Regions from separate parts of the Mesorhizobium sp. M0088 genome, predicted to be linked through region 2. Evidence: riboswitches for the same ligand, from Rfam matches in the RefSeq annotation. Region 2 holds a riboswitch; the other holds the start of a gene.

Region 1 (7,219 bases), on a different contig from region 2:
CCGTCTATGCCGGCGAGGAAGGAATCGCGGTCGCGCGTGCCGACGCCCGGCGCGCCGAACTGGCGGGCATGGCGCTGCGCCAGATCGATGCGCTGCGGCGTGTTGGGGTGCGTGGCCAGGAAGTCCAGGCTGGCGTCGGTGGCGCCGCTGATCGAGCGGAAATCGGTATAGGCCGACATCGATTGAAGGAAGCGGCCTGCGGCGAAAGGATCGTAGCCGGCCTCGCCGATCGACTTGATGCCGATGGCGTCGGCTTCCAGCTCCTGGTTGCGCGAAAATTGCGCCAGCCTCAGCTTGCCGCGGATCAACGCCGCCTTGGCGGTCGGGCTGTCGCCGAGCACATCGGAAACCACCTTGGTCGCCAGGCCTTCCTCTGCCTCGAGCTGTTGGCGCTGCAGGCCGTGATTGGCGGTGACGTGGCCCATCTCATGCGCGATTACAGCGGCAAGCTCGGCCGAATCATTGGCCAGCGCCAGGAGGCCGCGGGTGATGTAGAGATAACCGCCCGGCAGCGCGAATGCGTTGACGTTGGGCGAATTTAGAATGGTGATGCGATAGGTCTGTGTCGGGTTGGCGGACACCACCGTCAAACTACCGACCACCTTGGCGACCATTCGCTCGAGCTTGGGGTCGGAATATTCACCGCCGTAAGTCGCCAGGATGCGCGGGTGCTGCGCCTTGGCCAATTCGGCGAGCTTGTTGTTGGCGCCGACATTGTCCACCGTGATCGGCTTGTCGGAAGGCTGGAATCCGGATTCCTGAACTTCCGGCGGCGTGAACATCTGGCAGCTTGCCAACGCCACGGCAAAACCGGCCAGCGCGAGAAAACGCGCCAGCGGTTTCATTCCCAATGTGTTAGCGCCGATCGCCAGAACGGCTTCCTTTCGGGTCCCGGCGCATGACCACGAAAATCGGGGGCGATCTTCGGAACGTGTCATGCGCTATCTCAAACTGCTGCAGCATCCGTTGCCCGTCCCTTAGGGCGGGCGGCGGATACTGCAGGCAAATCACGGCCTGTGCCGGACCGGTAGGGCGACCTAGCCACACTCCCCCGGTCATGGCAAGCAAACGCCACATCGCCTGGAGCCGGTTTGACCGTAAATTATGTCCGCTTCCGGGCAACATCGCGTGATGTGGAATATCCAGCACCCGCGCCGATATAGCGCCGGAACGCCTCCGGACCAGCCCCGGTAAAGAAATCATCAGCCTTGCCGGTTGCGGCCACCAACCCATTGTCGACAAACACCATGTGCTCGCCGATGCGGCGTGCATCCTCGGGCTGGTGGGTGACAAATAGCACCGTCATGGCGCGTTCGGCATGAACGGCAGCAACCAGATCCAGCATCTCGTCGCGCAAAGCGGGTCCGAGCGAAGCGAAGGGCTCGTCGAGCAGCAACACCGGTCGGTCGCGCACCAGCACGCGGGCCAGTGCGACGCGCTGGCGTTCGCCCCCGGAGAGCTCGCGCGGCAGGCGTTTCTCCTTGCCCGCGAGACCGGTGCGCGCAAGCGCCTCGGCGACCGCGGCGCGGTCCGCCTCGGTCAGTCCCAGGGAGGGCGAGCGGCCGAGCCCGACATTCTGCTCGACGGAAAGATGCGCGAAGAGATTGTTCTCCTGGAACACCATCGACACCGGCCGCGTCGAGGCCGGCTCGGCGCTGACATCGGCCCCGCCGATCAGCACGCGGCCCGATTGTGGGGTCTCGAAGCCGGCGACCAGATTGAGCAGCGTCGACTTGCCCGAACCGCTCGGACCCATGATGGCGGTGATCTTCGCCGTGGCGAACTCGACGTCGAAGACAAGTGGCACCTCACCATAACTGAACGACACCTTGTCCAGCCGCACCGGCGCGCCCTTCTCGACCCTGCTGGCCGCCCTCTCACGCATCGCGGACCTTCTCCCTTCCCAGCCAGTGCGCCGCCACGATCAACGCGAGACAGACGAGGCCGAGCAGCAGTGCCAGGCCGGCGGCATCCTCGGTGCGGTAGCTGCCCATCCGTGCCAGAAGAAGGTAGGGCAATGTCTGCACGGAATCACTGCCGAACAGGGCAATGACACCGAGATCGCCCAGCGACAGCGCCATGGCGAAAGCGAAGGCCGTGGCGAGCGGGCGCCGCAGCGACGGCCAGTCGACCAGCATCAGCCGGTTCCAGCCCGCAATGCCGAGCTGTGCGCAGAGCCGTTCGTGACGCTCGCTCGCCGCATCATAGGCGGGACGCACGGCGCGCAGGGCGAATGGCATCGCCATCACCGCGTTGACGGTGACGACCATGACCGGGGCGATGGCAAAGACATCGCCGGCATGGCGCAGCAACAGGAACCAGCCGGCGCCGACGACGATCGGCGGCACGACAAGGACAAAGCCGGCGCCTGTATCGGCAGCGTGTTCGAGCAGTGTCTTTGCGCCGGCACGGCGGTTCAGCGCCAGTGCCCGCCGCGCCATGGTCAGCGCCAGCGACAGCATCACCGAGAGCAGTGCCGACAGGAAGGCCAGCACCACGCTGGTCAGCGTTGCCTGCCGGACAGTGGCCTCACCGGCCAACCGGCCGAGATCCGCACCCAACCCGGCCATCACGGTTGCCGCCATCGGCCCAACGACGAACAGCAGCGCCAGGATGATGAGTAGCGCGTTCAACCAGGTCTCGCTCCGATGGACTGAGAGATACCGACGTTGCGCGACCGGCAAATTGGTGTCGCCGACCACATTGGCGCCCAGGCGCGTCAGGGCCAGCACAACGATAAAGGTCAGGGCAATCTGCAACAGCGTCAGTGTAACGGCCCGCGCGGGATCGAAATCAAAGCGCAGCGCCTGGTAGATGCCGACCTCCAGCGTCGTCGCGGCCGGCCCGCCGCCGAGCGTCAGCACGATCGTGAAGGATGTGATGCAGAGCATGAACACAAGCCCGGCGACGCCGGGCAGTGCGGCGCGCAGCGTTGGCCATTCGATCAGCCGGAACGCCGGCCGCGCCGCCATGCCGAGTTGGCTCGCCAACCGCCATTGGTCGGCCGGTATGGTCTGCAGCGCCTCGAGGAACAGCCGCGTCGCCAGCGGCAGGTTGAAGAAGACATGGGCGACGAGGATGCCGGACAGGCCATAGATACCCGGCCAGCTTCCGCCGCCGATCAGGGCAAGCACGCCGGCGAAATAGCCGGCACGGCCATAAAGCGCCAGAATGCCGAGCGCTGCGACAATAGCCGGCAGCGCCAACGGCACGGCGAAGATCTGCAGGATGAAGGCGCGGCCGAAGAAACGTGGATGTCGCGACAGAGCCCGCGCCACGAACAGCGCCGGGATGGCCGAAAGCAGCGTCGAGAGCGCCGCTTGCCAGAGCGTGAAGCGAATGACGCGAAGCAGATAGGGATCGAAGGCTGCCCAGGCGCCCGAGAAATCATGGGCGCCCTCGAAAAGCAGGCCGGCAAACGCGCCGCCGATCAGCAGCGCGATCGCGGCAAGCGCGACAATGCCGGCGCTGACGCGGGGATCGGCTGGATGGCGCGTACGCATCTCGCGCTATCCAACCCTGCGACGGGTATTGATCGAGGGGAATATCTGGCGAAGGCCGAGCCCACCCCCCTCTGTCCTACCGGACATCTCCCCCTCAAGGGGGGAGATTGCGCACTCAGCCGCCTTCGCTATTCTCAAGAGTGGCAGGACTAAGAGAGGCGATAAAGCTGCCGATATCCCCCCCTGAGGGGGAGATGGCCGGCAGGCCAGAGGGGGGCGGCTTGGCGCAAACATGCGACGCGGCTCGCGCCCTACTTGCTCATCACCGCAAGCCATTCATCGACCCAGGCCTTGCGATTGGCAGCGACCTCTTGCGGGCTGAACAGCAAGGTCTTGGTCGGCTTGACCAGTTTATCAAAGGCCGGATTGAGCGGCTTGTCGGTCTTGCCGGCCGGGAACATCCAGTTGGTCTCGGGAATGGCATCCTGGAATTTAGGCCCGGTCATGAAGGCCATAAACTTGGCCGCCAGCGGATTCTTGGCTCCCGTCGTGGTGATACCCGCCACCTCGATCTGCAGATACTCGCCCTCCTCGAAGGAGGCCGCCTGGTAGCGCCCGGTGTTCTCGGCGATCATGTGATAGGCTGGCGACGTCGTGTAGGACAGCACCATCGGCGCCTCGCCCTTGGTGAACAGCCCATAGGCCTCGCTCCAGCCCGGCGTCACGGTCAGCACCTTCGGCTTGAGCTTGGCCCAGGCCTCCGGCGCCTTGTCGCCATAAACCGACTTGACCCACAGAAGCAGGCCGAGGCCCGGCGTCGAGGTGCGTGGATCCTGGATGACGATCTTGTCGTCGGCACTGCCTTCGACCAGCTCTTTCAGGCTTTTCGGCGGGTTCTTCAGCTTCTCGGTGTCGTAAACGACAGCGAAATAGCCGTAATCAAAGGGGACAAAAGTATCGTCGCTCCAGCCACCCGGCACGTTGACATCAGTTACGCCGCCATGCGGCGCGAACAAGCCTGACGCCTTGGCATCGGCGGTGAGATTGGTGTCGAGGCCAAGCACGATATCGGCCTTGGTCGATGCGCCTTCCAATCTGACGCGGTTGAGCAGCGCGACGCCGTCGGCGACCGAGACGAACTCGACATCGCAGCCGCATCCGGCCTCGAACTCCTTCTTCACCACGGGACCCGGGCCCCAGTCGGCGGTAAAGCTCTCATAGGTGTAGACGGTGAGCTTGTCCTTGGCCAAGGCCGGTCCGGACAAGGCCACGACCGTTGCTGAAACAAGAGCGTATAAAAGCGTGCGCATCGGCGCCTCCTTCGTTCGAATTGAAAGGAATTGAGGCGTCGGACTGTCCGAAACGTCTAATCCCTCCGCCGGTACAAACCGGATCAGGTTCAGCGGGTTGGCGAGACTGCCTCTCAGCCGGTCCGCGAAGATCGCGTCCGGCACCCCGTTAGAGCGTTTCGACACATAGGCCGGGCCGATCCGCCACGCAAGTGGGAGTTTGCCGCCTTCCGTTTCCCGTGCCGGGCTGGTAAGGGCCACACGATATGAGCACATTCACCATCCTGCTTGGCGGCGATCTCATCCGCACGCCACGGCTCGACCGCCAGGCCGAAGGCTCCCGCGTCATCGCCGCCGACGCCGGCATAGGCCATGCGCAGTTGCTGGGCCTCGTGCCGGAGCTGTGGGTGGGTGATTTCGATTCCGTGCCGGCGAACCTGCCGGACGATCTCGCTTCCGTGCCGCGCCGGACCTTCCCGGCGGAAAAGGACCAGACCGATGGCGAACTTGCCATCGCCGCAGCACTCGAGCGCGGCGCGACCCGGCTGGTGCTCGCCGGTGCTTTCGGCGGCAAGCGCGCCGACCACGCTTTCCTGCATCTGGCGCTTGCCTTGCGCCTGGCCGAAGCAGGGACCGATGTGCTCCTGACCAGCGGCGCCCAGGAAGGCATTCCCCTGCTGCGTGGAATGGCCGGCTTCGACTATGCCGATGGCACACTATTTTCGGTGCTCGGCTTTTCCGAACTCGCCGGCCTGACCGTCACCGGCGCCAAATGGCCGCTGAACCACGTCAAGGTGGCCTTCGGTTCGTCGCTGACCATTTCCAACGAGATCAAGGGCCGCCTCGAAATCGCGCTCGGCCATGGCCGCGCGATGCTGCTCGCTCATCCCTATCCCTTACCTGAAAGCTGACATGGCCCCGCCTCTTCTCAACCTCGACGGGATAAAACTGACCTTCGGCGGCACGCCGCTGCTCGACGGCGCCGCCTTGACGGCTTCGGCCGGCGACAAGATCGCACTGGTCGGCCGCAACGGGTCGGGCAAGTCGACCCTGCTGAAGATCGCCGCTGGCCTGATCGAGCCGCAGGACGGCGAGGTGTTCCGCCAGCCTTCGGCAACTGTCCGCTATTTGCCGCAGATGCCCGACATGGAGGGCTTTGCCACTGTCCGCGCCTATGTCGAGGCCGGGCTTGGCCCTGCCGACGATCCCTACCGCGCCAGCTATCTGATGGAGCATCTCGGACTGTCGGGTGAGGAACGTCCCAACGATCTGTCGGGCGGCGAGGCGAGGCGTGCTGCCCTTGCCCGCGTCATGGCGCCGGAGCCAGACATCCTGCTGCTCGATGAGCCGACCAACCATCTCGACCTCTCGGTCATCGAATGGCTGGAAGAAGAACTCATCCGCACCTCCTCGGCACTGATCGTCATCTCGCACGACCGCCGCTTTCTCGAACGTGTGTCGCGCGCCACCATCTGGCTCGATCGCGGCCAGACCCGCAGGCTGGACAAGGGCTTTGGCCATTTCGAGGAATGGCGCGACCTGGTCCTGGAGGAAGAAGAGCGCGAGCAGCATAAACTCGGCCGCCAGATCGTTCGCGAAGAGCATTGGCTGCGCTACGGCGTGACGGCGAGGCGCAAGCGAAACATGCGCCGGCTCGGCGAGTTGCAGACCATGCGCCAGCGTTTTCGCGGCCATCGCGGTGCCGAAGGGTCGGCGACCATGGTGGCGAGCGACGCCGCCGAGTCCGGCAAGCTGGTGATCGAGGCGAAGAACATCGAGAAGAGCTTTGGCGATCTCACCGTGGTCAAGGGGTTTTCGACCCGCATCCAGCGCGGCGATCGCGTCGGCCTGGTCGGGCCGAACGGCGCCGGCAAGACGACGCTCTTGAAGATGCTGACCGGCGAGATGAAGCCGGACGCCGGTTCGGTGCGGCTCGGCACCAATCTGGAGATCGCCACGCTCGACCAGAAGCGCGAGGCGGTCGACCCGCAGGAGACGCTGGCGCAATATCTCACCGACGGGCGCGGCGAGAACCTCGTCATCAATGGCGAGCAGCGCCACGTCGTCTCCTACATGAAGGATTTCCTGTTCAAGCCGGAGCAGGCACGCACCCCGGTGCGCGAATTGTCCGGCGGCGAGCGGGCACGGCTCTTGCTGGCGCGCGTGCTGGCGCGGCCGGCAAACCTTCTGGTGCTCGACGAGCCGACCAACGATCTCGATATGGAGACGCTGGAACTGCTGCAGGAACTGGTCGCTGGCTTTGCCGGCACCGTCATCCTGGTCAGCCACGACCGCGATTTCCTCGACCGCACCGTGACCAGCCTGATCGCACCGGATGGTGACGGCCGCTGGATCGAATATGCCGGCGGCTACTCCGACATGCTGGCGCAGCGCGGCGGCACCAGGCTGGACGACCGCAAGGCGCGCGCGAAGGCCGAAAACGGCGAAGCGCCAGTGACGGCCAAGAGTGAAGCGGCCGCGCCAAAG
Region 2 (7,219 bases):
GCTTGGCGCGCTGGGAGAGCGGCAAGGTATCGGTCGGCGAAAATGCGGTCGCATTGGTGAAGGCGAGGAAGAAATAATCGACGAAGCCGGGCAGCCAATCTCGAAGCTCACGGTCGTTCAACGTCATCTGCGCGAACAGGAAATCGGCCTGTGCGAGCTTGACGAGGCCGCAGGTCGGCGGACCGCCGCGGTCGGTGCTCCAGAACCACAAGGCAAAAACGATGACGTTGGTGACCCAGATGTTGAGCGCGTCGATCAGCAGCGTCGTACCGCTACTGCCGGCATGGCCCTCCAGCAAGGCACGCACCAGCAGGATCAGCGAACCGCAATTGATGATGCTGATGATGGCGGTCATGGTCAGGGCTGTTCTGCGGATCATGACCCGAAACTGGCCGATCGCATGCCACTCGTGGTCCTCGACCGCCTTTCGGGTGGCGGCCTGCGTCCAGGCGGTGGCCACCGACAAGGGCAGCAGCAGGGCCGCCTCCAGCGCGGGCGCCACCCAGCGCGGCCCGAATGAGAGATTGTTGATGACCAGAAGCTGCAGGCAGATGATGACGAGAACGGCCGCACGGGCCATCCAGAAATCGAGCGCACGGTAGTGAATGACGGCATGGTGGTGGCGCATTTTTCAAATCCTGGATGCTTTTTGGGGACGGTAACCGGTCAGGCGTAGGCGACGCCTGCCGCGATCACGCCCAAGGCGCCATGCCCGGCATGTTCAGGGTGCTGCGCGATGGCGTGTTCCATTGTTGTCTTGCTGGCATGTGATGACGGGAGAGGCGGCATGGTGGCGCGAAACTCTGCCTCAATCTTGGTTTTGCCATGGTCGGCCAAGTATACATTTTCGTAAGCTTCAAGTTCTGGGCTGTTCGTAAAACCGTCCGGTGTGATTTATCCACCGCATGACGCGAATCGACGAACCCATGAACGGTTGGCTGCCGGTCGGCAGTTCTGTTCCAGGCGACTGGTGGCAGTCGTCGATCTGGCCGGGGCTGACGCGCTATCCAGAAGCCGCCCTGGCGCTTTTATGCCTGACGCAGATCCTGTGCTGGACCGTGGTGCCGGCGCTTGTCGATGCCGCCCCGCCCGGCGATGTCGTCGAGAGCTTCATGTGGGGCCGCGAATGGGTGCTTTTGACCTATAAGCATCCGCAGCTCCCCGGCTGGCTGCTCGAGATCAGCCATCTTCTGACCGGATCGTTCCGCTGGCCGCAATATCTGCTCGCCCAGCTTGTCGTCTCGGCGACCTTCGTCTTCGTCTACCTGCTGGCCCGCGACATGCTCGGGAGAACCCGCGCGCTGGCCGCCGTGCTTTTGATGCCGTCATTGTATTTCTTCGGCTGGCCGACACCGCAGTTCAATCATGATTACGCGCAGATGCCCTTCTGGGCCGCAATCTGCTGGCTGCTGTGGCGTGCGGGCCGTGGCGGTGGGCCGGGCTGGTGGCTGGCGCTCGGACTGGTGTCGGGCGTCGGGCTCTATGCCAAGTTTTCCACCGGGCTGCTGTTGCTCTTCGGGGCGATCTGGCTGTTGTCGGACACGCGGGCACGCAATCGGCTCGCCACGCCCTGGCCCTGGCTTGGGCTCGCGGTTTTCCTCGCCGTCGCCGCGCCACTGGCCATCCAGCTCTACCGCATCGATTTCCTGCCGCTGACCTATGTCGCCGGCCGCGATGAATGGGTGTTGGTCCACCGCGCCCGCCTTTACTATATCGGTGTCCAAATGGCGGGGCTCTGCGGCTTATTGCTGGTGCTGTCGATATCGGGGCTGTTGCGGCGTTCGCCCGCGCCGGAACAGCCCATTGAGCGCGGCGCGCTGGCCTATCTCGTGTGGATGGGGCTTGGTCCGGCGGTGCTTGTCATGGTGGCCTCGCTGTTTACCGGCGCCGGCGAGGCGTGGGGCGCGCCGATGTACAATCTGGTCGGCGTTGTGGCGATCGCCTTGCTGGGTCATCGGCTTGGCGCCGTCGAACTGCGACGGCTGGCGATCTGCGCGTTCGCCTGCATCCTCGGCATGTCCGGTGCCTATGCGGGCATCCGCTGGACGAGTTGCAATTTGCGCGGGCGCATGGATGCCGTCTGCTGGCCAGCGCGGCAGATTTCGGACGAAGCCGAGGCGGTCTGGCACGCGGCGGTGCCCGGTCGGCTCGACATCGTCGGCGGCGATACCCGCATCGCGTTGCTGGCGGGCCTCAACGCCTATGACAAGCCGTCGATCTTCACCGACCTCGACATGCGGCTCGCCCCCTGGATCACCAGCCAGCGGCTGCGCGATCACGGCATGCTCCTGGTCTGGCCCGGGAGCGGCGTGCCACCTCGGCTGCTGGCGTGGCTGGGAAACATCCCGGTCAAGACCGTTCTTTTCGACTGGTCGCTCAGGGCACCACCGGTGGCGATCAGCTTTGCCGCCATTCCGCCTGGCATGAAGCTACCGGGTTTGATCGACAGCCTCGCCCAACCGAGCAATTGAGGTAGATCCACCGCGTCCGCTGGACGAAGCAGGTGACAATGCCCATTTATGGCGAGACCACTTGCTTTCACGCAATTCCAGACGGAAAACCGCTACACACTTTTCCTGGAATTGCTTTTGAGGAGACGTGACATGGCGACTTCGACCGAACGTGCAGTCCTTGCCGGCGGCTGTTTCTGGGGCATGCAGGATTTGATACGGCGCTATCCCGGCGTCATCTCCACCCGTGTCGGCTACAGCGGCGGCGACGTGCCCAACGCCACCTACCGCAACCACGGCACCCACGCCGAAGCCATCGAGATCAATTTCGATCCGGCCATCATAAGCTATCGCACGCTGCTGGAGCGCTTTTTCCAGATCCACGATCCGACGACCCGCAACCGCCAGGGCAACGATGTCGGGACGAGTTATCGCTCGGCGATCTATTACACCAGCGACGAACAGAAGCGCGTCGCCGAGGACACCATCGCCGATGTCGATGCCTCGGGCCTGTGGCCGGGCAAGGTCATCACCGAAGTCGCACCCGTTGGTCCGTTCTGGGAAGCCGAGCCCGAGCATCAGGACTATCTGGAGAAATATCCCAACGGATACACCTGCCACTTCGTCAGGCCAGGCTGGAAGCTGCCGGTTCGCGAGACGGCGGTTTCGTAGATTCGCAACTGCGATTTGCCCTGCATTGCTGCTCGACGGTGTCGTCGAGCAGGTCATCGCATCCAAACCCCTTTCAGTCAGCGCACCGTGTCGCGCCGGCCATTGAGCTTTCACAATATCCGAGCGCTCTTCGAACGCCTTCGTCAACGGCGAATGCGGATGCGGTAGGCAAACACGGTCAGGTGGTTGACAGCCTGCCGTATCGCAGTCCAATTGCGCAGGAAGAGCTGATTTCGGGAGACGGGCCGTGAAGAAAATCTGCGAAAAGCCAGTGTTTGTAAAACGCGAGCGTCTTTCGGTTGTCACTGCCTTGGCATCGCCTTCCACTCAGCCGACCTGACAAGCTCGCCCTGATCTGTCGGCCCGTTTGAGCCGCCGAAGATGAGGCCGATCGAATCGACCGATCACTCGGAGCCGATCACAGCCGTTTTTGTCCTCGATATCTCTAACCATACGGGGCCTCTGCTCGCCGGCTGGCTAGAGGCTGGAAATGCAATTGGCGCGATCATCGTGCCCGGGTTCCGGCGTCGTCCCACCGGTTTCAGCATCGGCAATTTCCGACGAAGGCTTCAACGCAAGCTACTGCTCAGGCGGTTTGTCGGTAACACGCCTGTCAAGTTGATCGAATTTGGCCGCCCTTACGATTGGAATGCGCTTGGTCGCCAATTGTCTGACCTCCGCGCCGATGTGCTGGTCTGCTACACTTTGCCTGTCTTGATCCCTCAAGAGGTTCTTGGCCATTTTTCCAAAGGCGGGGTCAACCTCCACCCGGCGCTGCTCCCCGACTATCGAGGGCCACATCCGACCCAGCGCTTGGCCGTGGACGGCCGGTGTGCGGCTCATGGCGGCGTCACGCTCCACAAGATGTCCGCCGGTTTTGACGAGGGTGACATTCTCGGGCAGGTGCCGTTTTCCGAAGCTGACTGGACCTCGAGAGAAGCCTTGGCCGACAGCACGGCAACCGCTATGCGGATTCTGGTGAGCGAGGCGGTGCCGGCCTACTGCCGGGGGCTGTTGTCAGGAATGCCGCAGCCGAAAGGCGACTTCGTCTGGGCACGGCTTCAGCCCAGCCACCTGATAATCTCGCCGGCCATGTCGGTCGAGCATGTTGTACGGCTATGGCATGTGCTCGGCCTTCTGCCAGGCATCTATCTTGAAATCGGAACGCGCAAAGTCAGACTGGGATTCCAGATCAGAAGGCTGGGGCCTTGCACAGGAAAGGCTCCGGTCAGGCGGTGGGGAACAGTGGAATTCGATCTCGCCAACGGTCGGGTCCTGTATTTTACCTACGGTAGAGTGCTCAAACGGCTGCTCAATTCAAAACACCTGTTTTTGCGCCCGCCCGCCGGAAAACCCGCTCCACAAATCCGGCTGTTCGGCAAAACGAGTGCTGCGGACCAGAGAAACGGATGAAGCCGCTGGGCGATGCCCAGCGGCTTCGTCCGTGTGCGGTTACTTGCCACAATTATTATCGTTTACCGTTGGCGCCGTCGCGTTACCATCGGCGTCCGTCTGCGCGCCTTGCGGGTTGGTCGGGCAATTCTGATCCGCGTTCGAATTCATGTCCCCTACCGTGCCAGTCGTGCTGTTGGTCGTGCCCGGGTCGACAGTGTCCGGCTCGACCGTATTCGGTGAAGCCGGCGTGTTCGGCTCAACCGTCACCGATTTGCCGCTGCCGCTTCCATTTGCGTTGTTGCTGCCGGCGCTTTGCGCCATGGCTGACGTGGCCAGACCAATGGTGAGAACCGAAGCTGCGAGGATTTTCATGAACATGGTTTGTCTCCATTTCTGTGAAGTCGTCGCTTGTTTTCTACGAAAGTGATCGCGTTGCGACTGTGGGGACAACCGGTCGCGGCGGCGAAGGTTCCCGACAAAATTCCGCTCAGGCGCACCGTGACTGGCGCAATGCTTTTGGCGCAGTGCTCTGAAAAAACGGCTTTCCCTTGAACTCGAATGATGCTTTAAGGCGCACATCCACAGGGGTGCTCCGTACGGTCGGGGCTGAGACGGGGGCGGCAAGCCCACAGACCCTAGAAGCTGATCTGGGTAATACCAGCGGAGCGAGGCGGGCGATGTTTTCAGGCGCACAGATTTCCCTATACCCCATGACCGACGAATTCGTCGGTGTCATTCTTGGCGCGCTCGGTGCGCTCGATCCCTGGCGCGACAAGCTCAGGATCGAGACCGACGACATCTCGACCTTGCTGGTCGGGCCGCCCGAAGTGCTGTTTCCCGCCATGCGCGACCTCTTCGTGGCGGCGGCACGCAGCGGCAAACATTGCGTGTTGTCGGCCGCCATCTCGCGCGGGTGCCCTGGCGAGCCGGATGACCCGATCTGCCGCTCCGATGCACTTGGCGGGCCTGTCGGGCCACTCGGCCCGCGCAAGGATGCGGCCATCGCGGCGGTGCGCAATGCTGCTGCCACCGGCCAGCCGGCGGCGGCGCAGTTCTCGCTCTATGTGATGGGCACCGACGACCACATGGACGAGATCTACGGCTGCATCGATTTTCTCAAGCAGTCCGGCGTCTATGAGCGTTCCAAGCATTTCTGCACGAAACTGCGCGGTGATGCCGGTGCGATCTTTTCGGCGCTGGACGAGGCCTTCTGCCGCTTCGGACCAGGCGCCGGCCACGTAACCCTCGACGTCACGGTCTCGGCCAACAGCCCGTCGGCTGTCTGAACCAGCCGCGCTTTCGCGCTGCCGTCAAAGGTTGTCTCCCGTGGCCACATCATCAGTCGCTTCGCGCCCGATCGCGAGCCTTCTTGTCAAGGCAATACCGGCCATGATCTCGGTCGGTTTGCTCTTGCTGGCGTGGGAGCTTTATGCCACCTATTCCGGCATCAGGCCGACGACACTGCCGGCGCCGTCGCGCGTTTTCGAACAAGCGCTGCTCAATCGCCAGGCGCTGGCCGACAACGCCATTCCGACCATCGGCGCCACGCTGCTCGGCTTTGCCTGTTCGCTCAGCGCTGCCTTCGTGCTGTCGATGCTGGTCGACTTCTTCCAGCCGCTGCGGCGTGCGCTGTTTCCTGTCTTAATCGTCAGCCAGACCTTGCCGCTGGTGGCGATCGCGCCGCTGGTGGTGCTCTGGTTCGGCTTCGGGCTGGCGCCCAAGATCATGCTGGTGGCGCTGGTTACCTTCTTTCCGATGCTGGTTGCATTGGTCGAGGGTTATGAGTCGACCGAGGCCGAGATCGGGCAAATGCTGCGCGCCATGGGGGCAGGGCGCTGGCGCATCTTCGTGCTGGCACGGCTGCCTTCGGCGCTGCCCTATTTCTTCGCTGGTTTGAGGATCTCCATCACCTACGCCGTGGTCGGCGCGATCTTCGCCGAATATGCGGGGGCCGCGAAGGGGCTGGGCATCTACATGCTCAACGCCAAGAACAATTTCCGTCCTGACCTGGTTCTTGCCGCCGTCGGAGTGAGCGCTGCCCTGACCCTTGTCCTGTTCGGGTTGACTGTACTGCTGCAGCGCCTTGCGATGCCCTGGGAGCGGGCCGGCAAGGAAACCGTCGGGAAGGGGCCCTGGCGATGAGCCGGCTCGAACTGCGGTATGTGCGCAAGGCGTTCGGTGGGCTCGACGTGCTGGCCGATATTTCGCTTAGCGTCGGCGCTGGTGAATTCGTCTCGATCCTTGGACCCTCGGGCGCCGGCAAATCGACACTCTTCCAGCTTCTGACCGGCGCCGAGCATGGCGAGGGCGAGATGTTGTTCGACGGCGCGCCGCTCGACGACCACGGCAGGCATTTCGCTTTCATGCCGCAGCGTGACGCGCTGATGCCGTGGCGGCGCATCCTCGACAACGCAACGCTCGGGCTCGAAGTGCAAGGCATGAGGAGACAGGCGGCGCGGGCGCGCGTTGCGCCGTTGTTTGCCGAATTCGGGCTTGCCGGCTTCGAGCGGCATTTTCCAGCGCAACTGTCCGGCGGTATGCGCCAGCGCGCGGCCTTGCTGCGCACGGTGGTGCAGCAACGCGACATGCTTTTGCTCGACGAGCCGTTCGGCGCGCTCGACGCGCTGACCCGCACGGCCATGCAGCGCTGGCTGGAACAGATGTGGCGGCATCATCGCTGGACGGCGCTCCTGATCACCCAT

What was found. Region 2 has a riboswitch for thiamine pyrophosphate ahead of NKJ67_RS28975 (YkoF family thiamine/hydroxymethylpyrimidine-binding protein). Riboswitches for the same ligand answer to the same signal wherever they lie in the genome.
Region 1: another riboswitch for thiamine pyrophosphate. It lies ahead of thiB (thiamine ABC transporter substrate binding subunit); the one in region 2 lies ahead of NKJ67_RS28975 (YkoF family thiamine/hydroxymethylpyrimidine-binding protein).

Annotation. Positions count from the first base shown of each region.
Region 1 is NZ_JAMYUI010000004.1:246,220-253,438, reverse strand. Features, by position in the region: gene NKJ67_RS07060 (M48 family metalloprotease) at 1-845, opposite strand, end outside; gene thiQ (thiamine ABC transporter ATP-binding protein) at 1,103-1,885, opposite strand; gene thiP (thiamine/thiamine pyrophosphate ABC transporter permease) at 1,878-3,503, opposite strand; gene thiB (thiamine ABC transporter substrate binding subunit) at 3,755-4,753, opposite strand; TPP riboswitch at 4,797-4,911, opposite strand; gene NKJ67_RS07040 (thiamine diphosphokinase) at 4,999-5,643, shown strand; gene NKJ67_RS07035 (ABC-F family ATP-binding cassette domain-containing protein) at 5,645-7,219, shown strand, end outside.
Region 2 is NZ_JAMYUI010000029.1:72,570-79,788, reverse strand. Features, by position in the region: gene NKJ67_RS29005 (hypothetical protein) at 1-628, opposite strand, end outside; gene NKJ67_RS29000 (hypothetical protein) at 667-837, opposite strand; gene NKJ67_RS28995 (glycosyltransferase family 39 protein) at 927-2,471, shown strand; gene msrA (peptide-methionine (S)-S-oxide reductase MsrA) at 2,604-3,122, shown strand; gene NKJ67_RS28985 (formyltransferase family protein) at 3,504-4,535, shown strand; gene NKJ67_RS28980 (RodZ family helix-turn-helix domain-containing protein) at 4,575-4,895, opposite strand; TPP riboswitch at 5,091-5,204, shown strand; gene NKJ67_RS28975 (YkoF family thiamine/hydroxymethylpyrimidine-binding protein) at 5,195-5,803, shown strand; gene NKJ67_RS28970 (ABC transporter permease) at 5,907-6,659, shown strand; gene NKJ67_RS28965 (ABC transporter ATP-binding protein) at 6,656-7,219, shown strand, end outside.